Regions from separate parts of the Glutamicibacter sp. AOP38-B1-38 genome, predicted to be linked through region 2. Evidence: riboswitches for the same ligand, from Rfam matches in the RefSeq annotation. Region 2 holds a riboswitch; the other holds the start of a gene.

Region 1 (7,819 bases), on a different contig from region 2:
CGTGATCAAGGGTGGATTTGCTCGCTCGCCAACGAAACATTCGGGATAAAAGCGAACGGCCAGCCCGAACCTCTCTGGTTCAGGCTGGCCGTTCGCATAGTTCCAGTGAGCGGCCCTACTCGGCGGATACCGGAGTCAGCACTCCTTGGACCAACGGATCCTCGGTGTTCTTCAGGTATTCCTGCAGTCTTGGATCGGAGAACACCTCGATTAGCTTGGCTGCATCGGCAGTTTTGGAGAACTCGGTGCCGAAGATCAGCTTGGAGGCGAAGGTTCTAGGCGGTTCCGGGAACAGGATTCCCTTGTCGCGGCCGACCTTTCCGGCATCGAACTGCGACACGTATCCGATGGCTGCATCCACATCGTCTAGCATGCGCGGCATGGCGAGGAGGTCTGCTTCCTTCAGCTCGAAGCCGCGCGGGTTGTCAACCACGTCGGCCATCTTCGCGGTACGCGGTTCGATGTCGGGGTTCAGGCCGAGCAGTCCCTCGCGCTCCAGGAGCCAAAGCGCTTGCCCCTGGTTGGCGACGTCGTTAGGCAGGAGCAGCGTCGACCCCTCGGGGAGAACCTCGACCGATTCGTAGCGGGTGGAATACAGACCGAAGCCCCATTGGTACAGTTCAACGGTTGGCGTCAATTCCACGCCGGCGGCTTCTGCCGATTGCCGCATGTACCACTCATGTTCAAAGATGGTCGCGTCGAACTGCCCTTCGGCCACGGCGCGGTTCGCCTGGATTGGATCCTGAAGCCCAATGGGTTCTATCTCGATTCCATAATCCGGCGCGATGGTCTCGGCCACGAATTTCAGGATCTTCTCTTCCCCGGCCATTGCCGGTTCAAAATGGACCTTGAAATTCGTTTTGCCGGGCTCGGTGGACGCGAGCGCTGGAGCGGACTTTTGCTGAACCAGCAACGCGCCAAGGACGAGCGCCACAATGGTCGCGCATGCCGCGATGGTCCAAGGCAGTTTCGCGGTGTTTTTACGCAGAGTGAAGCCATGGTCATGGCCTTTGGGTGAAGTCGTCATGTTCTTCTCGTTTGTTCTAGGGCGCTTAGGGGCGGGCCAGCGCGCGGGCGATGCGATCGCCGAGGAATTGGACTGCTTGCACGGTCAGAATGAGCGCAAGGATCGTGGCAAGCATGACATTCATGTCGAACCGCTGATAGCCGTAGGTGACCGCCAGATAGCCGATGCCGCCGGCCCCGATGGTTCCCGCGATGGCCGAATACTCGACCATCGAGATGGTGTTCAGCGTGACGGCGGAGGCCAGGGCGGGCAGCGCCTCACGGATCTGGGTTGCCCCGATGATTTGCAGCGGCGATCCACCGGTCACCAGCCCGACGGCCAGGTTCTCCTTAGGCAGATCATTGAGCGCGTTCTGCACGAGCCGCGCGAAGAAGGGAATGCCCGCAATGGTCATCGGCACCACTGCTGCCCAAATGCCGATGGTGGTTCCGGTCACCCATTTGGTGAATGGAATAATCGCCGCCATCAAGACCAGGAACGGCAATGAGCGTCCCATGTTGACGAACCAGCTCAGTGCCGCATGGCTCTTGTCGTGCGGAAAGAGACCCTGCCGGTCGGTGTTGAACAGCGCCAAACCCATGATGCCGCCAAAAATGATCACCAAGACCATCACGATGCCGACCATTGCCCAGGTCTGTCCATAGGCAGGAAGCATCAGGGCGGGCAGTTCGTTCCATGGGGTGTCGGTACCGACCGCTGCGCTTTCGGTTGGGATTCTCATACCGCCACCTCGATGCGTTCCGCGCGGTCGGCCACACTCGCGAGGAGCTGCTGGGATCGTGGCGTGGCGCGCAATCCCCATCCAGCCAAGACGGCAATAGCTCGTTCTGCGGCAATGCCCGCGAGACCGATTTCAACGCGGCCCAGCGTTCCCTCGTGGTGTGCTTCCACGGAGCCACCGAGCAGCGCGACCCGCGCGCCATGTTCGGTTCCCAGCCGGGATATCCAGGCTGGGTCCACATTTGCCGCCTGGTAGGCCACGGTCAGCGTGAAGTCGTAGCCGGCGGGCACCAGATCGGGGCGCAATGGCAGAAGCTTTGAACCGGTCACCGATCCCGGATCCGCTACCAGGCCTCGAAGTTCGCCGTACTCGGCGATTCGACCGCCATCGAGTTGCGCGACGCGGTCGGCGATATGGCGCACCACATCCATCTCGTGGGTGATCAAGATAATCGCCAAGCCCAAGTCGGTGCGCAGGGAATCAAGCAGTTCCAGCACCTGCGTGGTGGATTCCGGGTCGAGCCCCGAGGTTGCTTCATCGGAGAGCAGCAGACGCGGACGCAGCGCCAGCGCTCGGGCAATGCCCACGCGTTGGCGTTGGCCACCGGAAAGTTCTCCGGGGTACGAATTTGCCCAATCCGCCAGACCTACGCGATTCAGGAGTTCAGCGACCCGGTTTTCCATCTCGTGGTGGACTACTCCCAGGTTTCGCAGCGGCAACGCAACGTTTTCGGCTACCGTCATGCGGCGCAAAAGGGCCGAGTTCTGGAAGATCGTGCCGATGGCACGACGTTCGGCGCATAGTTCTTTGCCAGAGAGCACCGACAAGTCCTTGCCTTCTACCAGGATCTGACCGCTGCTGGGCTTTTCCAACAGCGAGATGCAATGGGACAAGGTGGACTTCCCGGCGCCTGAGGGCCCAACCACCGCGGTGATTGTCCCCGATTGAACGTCCAGGTCGATCCCCTTGAGGACCTCCACACGGCCCTGGGCCGTTTCGTAGTGCTTATGCAGCTGGCGAATCTCAATCATGTGATCGTCCAGATAACGTCGTTTGCATTTGTTCTCCTTGGTGCTGGCACCGCGCAGAGTCTCAAACAGCGACGATCCACGGATTCAGGATGCCGCTGGCTTTCGCCAGGCTCTGAATCTCGGGAACAAAGCCGGTGTTTCAGACTGCTCCATCGGTCCTGGCTGTAGCACCGGCCCCGTGAGGGTGGTTGCTGCGACGTCGTTGAGCCAGGTCTCTCGGTCGCTCTGGATGGTTACCATTCGATAGGTGAATCGAACAGTTTCAGTCTGTGCCCGTGCCCGCTTCGTGAACAACCATGACGTTATATACGCGTCATGAAGTCGACCTCGGTGCGCAGATCGGCGGAAAACCGGCCATAAATGCGCGACTCACCCGTCATATGTCGCCACGTGACGACGCTGAATTCGCATCTTGACTCAGGAGAACTCGGCGGGTGCGAGGACGCCCCTGGGCCTGAACGCAAAGCAAGCTTCCAGAACCGAAAGGTGGAGATGAATTAGGTGCCTGGAAGCTAGCTGCGCGGCCAGACCACTTCGAAGCGTTCGCACACGATCCGCTCACCGGGCACGCCGGTCATTGCCGGTTCCCACTGCTTGGCGAAATCTGCCTGCTGCGTCCGTTTCCAGAACTTTTCGTGTTCCCGGCGCCAGCTGGCCAGACTACGGTCATCCTCGCCCTCGGCAAAGGCAAAATCTGCATCCACCTGGTCGAATGATTTCAGCGTCACCTCGCTGGTACGCAGGATAATTTTCGGTGTCCCGGAGCCGTCGCAGGCGATCCAGTGCGAACCGACCCGCGGAAGCGGTTCGTTCTCGGCAAGGTAATCGTTTTCAAGGCTTGAGGTGGCACGTTTCTGCCCGTGGGTTACCTGATGCAGCAGTGCCTCGGCGAGCTCAGCGCTGTCTCCGAAGTATTCCACCACGTAGTCGCCCGGATCGGTGGCACAGCTGTTTCGGTAGTCAGCCCACATTTGCGCGGCGGCGGCGAGATCTACCGGGGGCAGCTCGGAGGTAGGTTCATTGCTCATTCTCCTAGCCTAAACGCAGTCCGGCCACCGAAGCTGCTGTATTCGGTGGCCGGATCGCTGGCTGCCGCGGTGGCGGCATGCCCTCCGAAGCCCTTGAGGCGACGGCGGTGAATCCGACGCTAGTGAAGTCTTCACCTGAGCGTAATGAGCGACAAGCATGCGCGGTGACGCGTGTCACAGCCTAAGTCTCAGGTGCTTCTCCCGTAAATTGGCGCTTGCTTCATCCCCACCTTTTCAGGAGATCAAAGTATGTCACGAGCAAGTACGAGAGCTATCGCCAGCGCCGCGGCACTGGCGCTGGGACTGGGAACTTTCACCGCCCTTCCGGCCAGCGCCGATCCCAGGGCGACCGACAAAACGCCTACGGCCAAAGGCAGCGGCGGCGCAGTCTCCTCCGTAGACCCGGAAGCGACCGCCGCCGGAATCGAGATCCTGCGCAAAGGCGGCAACGCGGTTGATGCGGCGGTCGCAACGGCGGCCGCGCTAGGCGTGACCGAACCTTATAGTGCGGGCATCGGCGGCGGCGGCTACTTCATGTACTACGACGCGAAAACCGGAAAAATCAGCACCATCGACGGCCGGGAAACCGCACCGGCAGCAATGCCCCAAGATGCCTTCATCGATCCGGAAACCGGCGAGCCCTACAATTTCACTCCCGAACTGGTGACCAGCGGCGTGGCGGTCGGCGTACCCGGAACCCTGGCCACCTGGCAGCGCGCGCTGGACAATTGGGGTTCCCAAAGCCTGAAGAAAGTTCTGCACCCAGCGACCCAGGTAGCTTCACGCGGCTTCGTTGTCGATGAAACATTCCGCGAACAGACCCTGGATAACAAGGAGCGCTTCGCAGCCTTCGGCTCCACCAGCGAGCTATTCCTGCCTGATGGCGATGCGCCGCACGTTGGCAGCATCTTCAAGAACCCGGATCTTGCCCAGACCTACCGGTTGCTGGCGAAGCAGGGCCCCTCGGCGTTCTACCAGGGCGAAATGGCCGAAGAAATATCCCAGACGGTGCAGGCTCCGCCCACGTCCGCGGACACCGAACTCCCGGTTCCGGCTGGCTATGTGAGCACCGCCGATCTCGCGGACTACGAGGTCGTGGAGCAGCAGCCAACCCAGGTCAGCTACCGCGGCCTCGATGTTTACGGCATGGCTCCATCCTCCAGCGGAGGAACCACCATCGGTGAATCGCTGAATATTCTCGGCGAGTTCGACCTCGCCGGCATGGAGCGGCCCACCGCGCTTCACCACTACTTCGAGGCGACGGCCCTGGCCTACGCCGACCGTGGCAAATTTGTCGGCGACCCGGCCTTTGTGGATGTTCCCACCGATACGCTGACCGACAAGCTCTTCGGCGTCGACCGGGCGTGCGCGGTAAACCCCGAACAGGCCGCGGAGAAGCCGGTGGCGCCGGGCGACATCGAGGACTATGACGCAGTGTGCCCGGCGGCAACCAGCGAGCCGGTGGTTGAGCAGGATACCGAGAACATCTCCACCACCCACCTGTCGGTGGTGGACCGCTGGGGCAACGTCGTCTCCTACACCCTGACCATCGAGCAGACCGGCGGCTCGGGCATCGTGGTGCCCGAGCGCGGCTTCCTGCTGAACAACGAGCTGACCGATTTCTCCACGGTGTACGATCCCGCCGACCCGAACCGGATCGAGCCGGGCAAGCGTCCGCGCTCCTCGATGGCGCCCACGATCGTGCTGCGCGATGGCGAACCGATGCTCGCCATCGGCTCCCCCGGCGGCTCCACCATCATCACCACGGTGCTGCAGACCCTGGTGAACCGCATTGACCTGGGCATGGATCTGAGCGAAGCCATCGCGGCCCCGCGCGCCTCGCAGCGCAATACCGCGGCGGTGACGGCGGAGCCCGAATTCATCGAGGCCTATGGGCCGGCGCTTGAGGCTTTCGGGCACAAGCTCACCGCCGCCGGTGATTCCTTCACCCCGCAGGCTGAGATCGGTGCGGTTGAGGCGGTGGAAATCGCCGCAGACGGGACCTTGATCGCGGCGGCTGAACCAAACCGCCGCGGAGGCGGTTCGGCCATGGTGGTGAACCCGGCCAAATAGCCGTTAAAGCCAGCGAGTCCCCGCGGAATTCAACATTTCGCGGGGACTCGCTGGCTTTGCTAGCGCTTGATCTTCAAGGATTTAGGCCTTGGTGGCCAATCGGTTGGAGATCTTGTACTGGGCCGCGCGGTGGGTGTCCTTCACGCGGTCGCCGGCGCCGAACAACTTGTGGCGCAGCGAGCCCTCGGTGTATTCGGTCTTGTAGACCCCGCGTGCCTGAAGCTCGGGAACCACGTACTCGACGACGTCCTCGAAGGTACCTGGAGTGACAGCATAGGCGAGGTTGAAGCCATCCACGTCGGTGTAGTCCACCCAGTCGATGAGCTTCTCGGCGACCTCGGCACCCGAACCGACGGAGACCGGACCGAATCCGCCCACGCCGATCCATTCGGCCAGCTGCCGGATGGTCCATGGCTTTCCGGTATCACCGCTGGCCTTCTTGAAGGTTTCCACCGAGGACTGGATGGCGTTGGACTTCACGTCGTCGCCAATCACGTCATCTGGTCCGTAAGCGGACATGTCGATGCCGGTCCAACCCGAAAGCAATGCCAGCGCGCCGTCGATATCCACGTAGGAGCTGTAGTCCTCGAACTTTGCCTGGGCAAGTTCCGAAGTTTCGGCGGTGATGATGGTCTGCATGGCGAAGATCTTGATGTCGTGGCGGCCACGGCCTGCGGCCTCGGCAGCATCACGGATCTTGGCGACCGCTTCTTTGAGCAGGTCACGGGTAGGGCAATTCACGAAGATCGCTTCGGCGTTCGACGCGGCGAATTCGGTGCCGCGCTTGGACGCGCCGGCCTGGTAAATCACCGGGGTACGCTGGGTGGAAGGCTCGGTAATCGCGATGCCTGGAACCTTGAAGTACTTGCCCTCGTGATTGATCGGGTGCACTTTGGAATGGTCGGTGTAGACGCCGGATTCCTTGTTGTTCTGCACCGCGTCCTCTTCCCACGAACCTTCGAGCAGCTTGTAGACCACTTCGAGGTACTCATCGGCGTGGTTGTAGCGCTCGTCGTGCTCCATCTGGTCTTCCTGGCCCATATTTCGGGCCGCCGACGGCAGGTAGCCGGTGACCACATTCCAGCCGACACGGCCATTGGTCAGGTGGTCCAGGGTGGCCAGGCGGCGCGCGAAGGCATAAGGGTGCTCATAGGCGGTGCCGGCGGTGACGCCGAAGCCGAGGTTCTCGGTGACCGCGGCCATCGCGGAGACGAGCATCATCGGGTCATTAACCGGCGCCTGGGCTCCGCTGCGCAGCGGAGTCTCGTTGGCGCCCTTGTAGACGTCGTAGGTGCCCAGCACGTCGGCGAGGAACAGCCCGTCGAATTTGCCCTTTTCCAGCACCTTGGCCAGGTGGGTCCAGTAGCCCAGGGTGTTGTAGGTCGACGCCTTGTCATCCGGGTGGCGCCAGAGGCCCGGCGACTGGTGCACCACGCAGTTCATATCGAAGGCGTTAAAAAGGATTTCGCGCTTGTTCTCGCTCATTGGTGTGCCCCTATCCATAGAAGAAAAATCTTGTAAGTCTAAAAATCTGTGTTCGAGGAGTGTTGCCTAGCTGCCGGCGAACCGGTTTGCTCCGGTTACCGTGCCGGTGACGGACAGCCGTTGGGGCTGCACGCCGTTGATCTCGTAGTCCCCCACGATGCGCGCCTTGTAGATCGCCGGATTGTGCGTCGCGATGGTTCGGGCGTTGCGCCAGTGGCGGTCCATATTGCAGCTATTGCGAGTGGAAGATGCACCCAGCGCGTCGAAGAGCTTGCTGGTCGCTCCGATGACCAGCGGCTGCACGATCGTCTGAGCACGGTTTGCCGCCAGTTCGCACACGGCAAAGCGCTCCTCGGCGTTCAGGTTCGCGTCGGCCATGGCCGCTTCGACCTCCAGCACCGCGCCCATGACCACGGACTCCGCGGCGAAGATTTCGGCGGAAACCTCCCCGACG
Region 2 (8,244 bases):
GCTGTCCGCGCTGCGCGGGGATACCCTGGCCAGCGCGATGCTGGCCTCCGGCATCCGCCGGGTGGGCGACTCGCTGTACCTGAAGCGCCCGCGGGGCATCTTCGCCGCCGGGGTGGAGGAGCCCAACGCGCTGGTCCACATCCACGCGCGGCACAGCGATGACGTGGACGAGTCGATGCTCGCCGCCCCGGTGGTTCCCGCCGCCCAGGGGCTGTCCGCCCGCACCCTGTCGGGCCTGGGCACCATGGATCCGCGCAAGGACGAGGCCTACTACGACCACGCGCACGTGCACACCGACGTGCTGGTGGTCGGCGCCGGCCCGGCAGGCCTGGCCGCCGCCCGCGAGGCCGCCCGCAGCGGGGCCCGGGTGATGCTGCTCGATGAGCGCGCCGAAGCCGGCGGAAGGCTGCTCGACGCCCCGGACGAACAGATCGACGGGATCGACTCCTGCCAGTGGATCGCCCAGGTCGCCGCCGAGCTTGACGCCGCGGAGGAGACCACTCACCTGCAGCACACCACGGCGCTGGGCAGCTACGACTCGAACTACGTGATCGCCGTGCAGCGCCGCACCGCGCCTCTGGACGATGCCCCGGCTCCGGGGGTCTCGCGCGAACGCGTCTGGCATATCCGTGCCGGTCAGGTGGTGCTCGCCACCGGCGCCCACGAGCGTCCGCTGGTCTTCGAGAACAACGACCGCCCGGGCATCATGCTCGCCGGCGCCGTCCGCTCCTACCTGAACCGCTACGGGGTGCGCGCGGGGTCGCAGATCCTCGTGGCCACCACCAACGACTCGGTCTACCCGCTGGTCACCGAGCTGGCCGCCAGCGGCGGGGTCGTCGCCGTCATCGACGCCCGTGAAAACGTCTCGGTGGCTGCCGCCGAGGCGGTTGGCACCGGGGTGCACGTGATCACCGGTTCGGTGGTCGTGGATACCGAGGCCGGCGCCAACGGCGAGCTGTCCGCCGTCTGGGTCGCCAGCCTGGATGCGCAGAACAATATCGGCGCCGCGCAGCGCCTTGAAGCTGACACCCTGGCCATCTCCGGCGGCTTCAACCCGGTGGTGCACCTGCACTCCCAGCGCCAGGGCAAGCTGGCCTGGGATTCCACCGTGCACGCATTCCTGCCCGCGGCACCCGTCGCCAACCAGCACCTCGCCGGTTCGCTCACCGGCCGCTTCGACACCGCCGGAGCGCTGGCCGGGGGAGCCGCCGCCGGTGCCGCGGCGGCCACCGCCGCCGGTTTCGAGACGATCGCCCGCGTGCCCGAAGCCATCGAGGTGGCTCTGGGCGAAACCCGCCCGGTCTGGCTGATCCCCTCGCGCCAGGGCGAGGATGCGGTGCACTACAAGCACCACTTCGTGGATCTGCAGCGCGACCAGACCGTGGCCGAGGTGCTGCGCTCCACCGGAGCGGGCATGCGCTCGGTGGAACATGTGAAGCGCTACACCTCGATCTCCACCGCCAACGACCAGGGCAAGACCTCCGGGGTGGCAGCTATCGGCGTGATCGCCGCGGTGCTGGGCATCGAAAACCCGGCCGAGATCGGCACCACCACTTTCCGTGCCCCCTACACCCCGGTCTCCTTTGTCGCCCTCGCCGGGCGGAACCGCGGCCAATTGCTGGACCCGGCCCGCGTCACCGCCATGCACCCCTGGCATCTGGCCCAAGGCGCCGCGTTCGAGGACGTCGGGCAGTGGAAGCGCCCCTGGTACTACCCGCAGGCGGGGGAGGACATGGACGCGGCGGTCTACCGCGAATGCGCCGCGGTGCGCGACTCGGTGGGCATGCTGGATGCCAGCACGCTGGGCAAGATCGAGATCCGCGGGGCGGATGCGGCCGAATTCCTCAACCGCATCTACACCAACGGCTACACCAAGCTGAAGGTCGGCATGGGCCGCTACGGGGTCATGTGCCACGCGGACGGGATGATCTTCGATGACGGGGTGACCCTGCGCCTGGCGCAGGACCGCTTCCTGATGCACACCACCACCGGCGGCGCCGCAGAGGTGCTGGACTGGCTGGAGGAGTGGCTGCAGACCGAGTGGCCGGAACTGGATGTCGTGTGCACCTCGGTCACCGAGCAGCTGGCCACCGTCGCGGTGGTCGGGCCGAAATCCCGCGCGGTGATCTCCAAGCTCGCCCCGGAGCTGGACGTGTCCAACGAGGCGTTCAAGTTCATGGCCTTCGCGGATACCACGCTGGAAAACGGCACCCCGGCACGGATCAGCCGGATCTCCTTCTCCGGGGAACTCGCCTTCGAGATCGCGGTGCCGAGCTGGTACGGGCTGGGCACCTGGGAGGCCGTCTACGCGGCCGGCGAAGAATACAACATCACCCCGTACGGCACCGAGACCATGCACGTGCTGCGCGCCGAGAAGGGTTTCATCATCGTCGGGCAGGACACCGACGGCACGGTGACCCCGCAGGACGCGGCCATGGGCTGGGTGGTCTCCAAGCTGAAGGACTTCGTGGGAAACCGCTCCTTCAACCGCGATGACAACCAGCGTGCGGACCGCAAGCAGCTGGTCTCCGTGCTGCCGGTGGACAAGACCCTGCGCCTGCCCGAAGGCACCGCGCTGGTCGGCGCCGGAACCCCGGTCACCCCGGCCGACGGCCCGGTCCCGATGGAAGGCTGGGTCACCAGCTCCTACAACTCGCCCGCGCTGGGCCGGACCTTCGGCCTGGCCCTGATCAAGAACGGCTTCAACCGCATCGGTGAAGTCCTCAAAGCCCCCGTCGGCGACCAGCTGGTCGACGTCGAGGTCTGCGAAACCGTCCTCTACGACCCGGAAGGCAGCCGCCGAGATGGCTAAGCACAGCGTAATCGAACCAACCACCGATCTGCGCCGCTCCCCGGCCGCGCACCTGGCCGAGGCGATGGCCCAGGCCTCCGTCGCCGGGACGCGCGCCGTCGCATTGCGCGAGATTGCGCTGGCCACCGCCGTGTCGCTGCGCGCGGTTCCCGGCAGCGCCGGGCACCAGGCGCTCGCGGCGGCCACCGGTGTGGGCTTGCCGGCCGGCGTCGGCGAGGTCGCCGGGTCCATCGAGGGCACCGCGGTGCTCTGGCTCGGGCCGGATGAATTCATGGCCTTCAACGCCGCCGGGGAGGAGCTCACGCAGCCGCTGGACTCCGCCCTGGGTCAGGCGCCGGGCCAGGTCATCGACCTCTCGGCGAACCGCGCGGTGCTGGAGCTGCGCGGCGCGGCGGCCAGCCTGGTGCTGCGCAAGAGCTGCCCGGCCGATCTGCATCCGCGGGCCTTCGCGGTCAACCAGGCGATCACCACCACGGTTGCCAACGTGCCGATCCTGCTCTGGCGCACCGCGGAGAATAGCTGGTATGTCATGCCGCGCGCCTCGTTCACCGAACATGTGGTGCACTGGATGATCGACGCGATGGCCGAGTTCGGCTCGGACCCGGTGATCTAGCCGCAGCACGATCGGGAACAAGAAGACGCCTGGCGGGCCGGTCCATTTTCGGGCCGGCCCGCCGGTGCCCCACGGTCTGGTTTTAATGCTCAATCACCGAAGGGCTCCCGCAAGGGGCGAGCAAATCCGGCATGCGCTGGCCCTGCGCTCACCATCGGCGAACTGAAGCAGTACACAGCAAACCGGCCGCCGAGGCAAAGCTGATGCAGATCCTCTCTGCGGAACCCTCCAGTAAGCTCTCGGGGCGCACGATCAGCACTCACCACTCATCCCGGCCCGCTTGCAAAGGCGCCAAGCCGTACCACCAGGCGTGGGACCCGCGGGGTCAATACCGTCGGTGCCGCCGCGCATTGCGTAAACGCGGAGCCTTACGAGGGCCCGATCATCGCCCAGCAGGTCCAGGATGTGGATCGTACCTATACCGCCGAGTGCCGCGTGTTCCTCTGGGGCAACCGCACGGTGGTGCAGCGCGAAGCCAATGGCCAACATGGGTGCCCGGCACCGGAAGCCGAGCACGCATGATCGTTCCCCGCCGCGGTTTTCTAGTGCGGCTCCGGGCCGCAGTGCGTGGTGATAAAACGGCTCAACGCCCGCTTCGGGCCGAGCTTCTGGAACAGGTAGGGGAAATCCGCCCACTGCTCGGGAACCAGATTTTGACCCTTCATACCCCACTGGCCTCCGTCCGCATTCAGACAGCGCAGCCTGTCATGAAGCCGGTATTCGACCTCCAGATCCACCGCCTGCCGCAGCGCATCCTCAATGGCCGACGGGAGCAAGGCAAGAATCAATGCGAACAATTCTGGGCTCACCCCGGCCTTTTCCCACCGTGCGGCGTAGTCGCGCCAATGATCCACGCGCAGCGTCCCGGTGCCATGAAGCAACCCGCGGCTGGCCAAATTGTGGCCCATGAACTGCGCGAAATTCCCGGCGTAGAGCCCGGGCGGGTTGTAGGGGTGATCCAAGAGCACCCCGGTCCACCGTCGTTCCCAGGCAAGCCGCGAGCCCTTGGCCGCGGGCTCGGTCATTGGCAGGCCATAGGCGTCAAGCTGCTCGGTGTAAGACATGTTTACTTCCCTTTCATCGACTTGTCCGCGGATACTGACCGCCGACCGGTTCTTCCCCTGGGGCACCCCGCTCGCTGAGGAGGGTTGCCGCGCAGCTAGCCAGGTACTTGACGCTGCGACTCGTGAACCTGCCAATCATCCTAGGACAGCGAACCGACACTTTAGCTCCGGGCGGATCTTGCGCGTTCTATGTCCCTCGCCGAAGGCCTTCACCAGCGAGGGCCTTCGGCGTAGGATATGGCAGATGCAGTGCGCGCAATCCGGTCTTGAGCTCGGCCCGGTGGCGGCTTCTTATCTTGGGGATGAAGGCCGCGGATTCCTGCCCTTGAGGGCACGGACCTTCATGGTGACCCGTCCGAACGGGCATTTCGCGCTGTGTTCCACGCACAGCGCACAGGGTGGAAACAGGGGACGTTCCAATGAACGGCAAGAAGAAATCCAGATTTTTGGCTCTCATCACCGCGGCCTTGGCGGGCGCGGCGCTGATGCTGGCCGGCATGGCACCGGCCGCGGCGCTGGTGCCAATCTCGCGATCCGGCGATACGGGGACCATCAACTACGTCAACCTCGGCGACTCCTACTCGGCGGGCTTCGGCTCGGGAACCATTAAACCCGGGCCTTTTCCGGATTGCCTGCAAACCACCGGGTCAACTCACGTCACCATGATCGACGCGCTACGCGGCGTGCAACTGATCGCAGATGCCGCCTGCGCAGGGCTGGACACCGCGCAGATAACGGCCACCGCTGCCGCGGTAGCCCCGCAACTGGCGCAAGCGGATCTGGTCACGCTCAGTCTGGGCGGAAATAATCTCCAGTGGGGGCAAACAGTCTCAGCCTGCAGCGCCCAGGGCACCGCCGCGAGCTGCCAGCAGATGCTCAAACTCGGCTACGCCTCCATGCCTGCTCTGCGCTCCGAGGTCGGAGCCACGCTGCAGCACATCGATGCGGCAACTCGCGCAAAAATCCTGGTTGTGGGTTATCCGCAGTTATTCACCACCTCCAATGGCGACCAGCCGCTGATCACGGCCAAGAACGCCCGGGCGCTGAACAAGCTGGGGGATGCGCTGAACCGGAATATCAAGATGGCCACCAAGGGTTCGAACGCGTCGTTCGTTTCGGTCACCGGCGCATTTAAGAACCACGGACTGGGTGCCGCGGATTCCTGGATCAGCTTTAATCTGGCGAACCCCGCCGATCCATTTAACCTGCATCCGACGAGCACCGGATACCAGGAGGGCTACTACCCGGCAGTCAAACGCCATATCAACCTGAAAAAATTGGCGCACAGCCAGGAAGGCCAGAATAGGTATTCGCACTAGAAGCACCCGGCCGGCTAACTCTGACGGCGAACCCGGCGGAAAACCGTCTTGGCCGTACGTCTTGCTCGCTGCGGACCGTGAAACTTGCGGACAAGACAGCGGCGCGCTGGCATACTGGGATTAGCGACGCAAACCCGTTGCGGCGGATGAAAATCCGCACTCGGCACGATCCGTGGGAGTCCTGATGACTGAGCGTATTTTGTTGGTTGGCGTTGAACTGGGGCAGGCACCGGCGGTCCTTGAAGCCGTCATCGAGCTGGCCGAGGCCACGGGCGCGAAGGTCATGTGCCTCTACGCGGACTCGGGCCGATTCGTCACCGAACGCCTGCCCACCGGAGAAATAGTCGAAGACACCACCTTCGACGGGGACGAACAGTTTCAGCAAGATTTCTCCCCGGCGCTCGCCGAACAGCTTTCGAAGGCCTTCGCCGGGACGAAGATCAGCTGGGCGGCGCGCACGGTCGCCGGAGATCCTGCCAAAGCTCTGATGCGGGTCGCCGCAGAGCTTGACGCGCAATTGATCGCCATCGGCACCCGGCGTCCGGGACTGCGCAGCAGGATGGAAGAGCTGATGGATGGTTCGATCGCCGTTGCGCTGGCCCATCGGCAGTCCCGCCCGGTGCTCGTTGTCCCGCAGGTTCCCGGCTTCTTTGAGGCGCAGCCCGCCAAGTCATGAAACTTCGCTCGGCGGCGAAAATGTTTCTCTGGCTGGGCCGCTGGCCTACGATGAAGCCATGACTCGGCGTAACGTAGATCTTGCAATCATTGGCTCCGGTTCCGGCAATTCGCTGATTACCGACTACTGGGATGACAAGCAGGTAGCTATCGCCGAAGGCTCAACTTTCGGCGGCACCTGCTTGAATGTCGGTTGCATCCCGACGAAGATGTTCGTCCGCCCCGCCCATCTGGCCCGCGGGACCGAGGAAGCGGCCCGGCTCGGGGTGCAGATGGCCGTGGAGAAGGTCGACTGGCTGGCCATCCGCGACCGGATATTCGGGCGCATCGACCCGATCTCCGCAGGCGGCGAAGACTACCGCAAGCGGTTGGAGAACGTCGAGCTCATCTCCCAGTTCGTCACGCTGCGCGAAGGCAAAACCCTGCGGGCCGAAGACGGCACCGAAATCACCGCCGAGCAGCTGGTCATCGCCGCTGGTTCCCGCCCCACCATGCCCGAGCTGGAAGGCATCGAGCTGGACGGGGTGCACACCTCGGACACCATCATGCGGCTGGCGAAGCTTCCCGAACGGCTGGTGATCATCGGCGGCGGCTACATCGCCTGCGAATTCGCCGCAATCTTCTCCGCGCTGGGCACCGAGGTCATCCAGCTGGTCCGCTCCGGAGCGCTGATGCGCCACCTGGATGCCGAAATCCGCGGGGCCTTCAACGCAGAAGCGACCGGCCACTGGCAGGTGCGCTATCACACCGAAGCCCGCGCGCTGCGCCCGGCCGATTCCGGGCTGGACGTGGTGCTCGGGTCCGAAACGCTGCGAGCCGACGCGGTGCTGGTGGCCATCGGCCGCACCCCGAATACGGATCTGATCGGCGCGCGGGAAGCCGGCCTGGATCTGCACGAGGACGGCCGGCTGCAGGTGGATCAATACCAGCGGGTGCTGCGCGGCGGGCAGCCGGTGACCGGCACCTACGCGTTGGGGGACATCAGCTCACAAACGCAGCTGAAGCATGTGGCGAACTACGAGGCGCGGCTCGTCGCCCACAACTTGGAACACCCCGGGCAGCTGCGCAAGAACTCCGATCGTGCGGTCCCGGCAGCGGTGTTCACCCACCCGGAACTTGCCACCATCGGGCTCACCGAGGAAGAAGCGCGCGCGCAGCTCGGAGCGGAGCACCTCACCGTGAAGACGCAGAAGTTCGGGGACACCGCCTATGGCTGGGCGATGGAGGACCGCTCCGGTCTTTTCAAGGTGCTGGCCGACAAGCGCACCGGCCAGCTGGTCGGCGCGCACGCCATGGGGCCGGAGGCCTCGAACCTCATCCAGCCGGTGATTATGGCGATGAACCTGGGCATCGATGCGCACACCGCGGCCACCGGCCAGTACTGGATCCACCCGGCGCTGATGGAGGTCGTGGAAAACGCCCTGCTCGGTTTGGATGTCCCGGACTCTGGGCTGCTCTAAACCTCGAAATACAGTGCCAGGTGCAGCTTGCACCCGGGGTTGAAGAGCGCATCGCAGGCAGGGCAATGGCTCGCGCCCAGATAGTCCGTGACGCTCAGCTGCGCTTTGCAGACTCCGCAGAGCACCGCCGGTTCGCCGAAGCGCTCCGCGGGCCAGAGTCGTACCTGGTGGCCGGCGACTTCCGCGTGGCACAGGTGGCACGGATAGTACTGTCCGCAGCAGAAGTGCTTGATAGCGATGATATCGACGTCCTGATGATAGTGGGCGCAGCGCGTCTGCGGGTCGACCTCGACCCCGCGGA

The links. Region 2 has a riboswitch for S-adenosylmethionine ahead of ACT3TP_RS12365 (hypothetical protein). Riboswitches for the same ligand answer to the same signal wherever they lie in the genome.
Region 1: linked by a shared signal. The riboswitch ahead of ACT3TP_RS08780 (methionine ABC transporter ATP-binding protein) and the one ahead of ACT3TP_RS12365 (hypothetical protein) in region 2 are both predicted to bind S-adenosylmethionine.

Annotation. Positions count from the first base shown of each region.
Region 1 covers NZ_JBQSWU010000012.1:51,728-59,546, forward strand. The annotation lists gene ACT3TP_RS08770 (MetQ/NlpA family ABC transporter substrate-binding protein) at 116-1,027, opposite strand; gene ACT3TP_RS08775 (methionine ABC transporter permease) at 1,053-1,748, opposite strand; gene ACT3TP_RS08780 (methionine ABC transporter ATP-binding protein) at 1,745-2,779, opposite strand; SAM riboswitch class I at 2,926-3,015, opposite strand; gene ACT3TP_RS08785 (ASCH domain-containing protein) at 3,292-3,807, opposite strand; gene ggt (gamma-glutamyltransferase) at 4,057-5,880, shown strand; gene ACT3TP_RS08795 (LLM class flavin-dependent oxidoreductase) at 5,962-7,365, opposite strand; gene ACT3TP_RS08800 (acyl-CoA dehydrogenase) at 7,432-7,819, opposite strand, start outside.
Region 2 covers NZ_JBQSWU010000019.1:60,880-69,123, reverse strand. The annotation lists gene ACT3TP_RS12380 (sarcosine oxidase subunit alpha family protein) at 1-2,812, shown strand, start outside; gene soxG (sarcosine oxidase subunit gamma family protein) at 2,805-3,425, shown strand; partial or broken gene ACT3TP_RS12370 (formyltransferase family protein) at 3,620-3,947, shown strand; gene ACT3TP_RS12365 (hypothetical protein) at 3,968-4,489, opposite strand; SAM riboswitch class IV at 4,502-4,617, opposite strand; gene ACT3TP_RS12360 (SGNH/GDSL hydrolase family protein) at 4,909-5,808, shown strand; gene ACT3TP_RS12355 (universal stress protein) at 5,993-6,484, shown strand; gene ACT3TP_RS12350 (mycothione reductase) at 6,543-7,943, shown strand; gene ACT3TP_RS12345 (CHY zinc finger protein) at 7,940-8,244, opposite strand, start outside.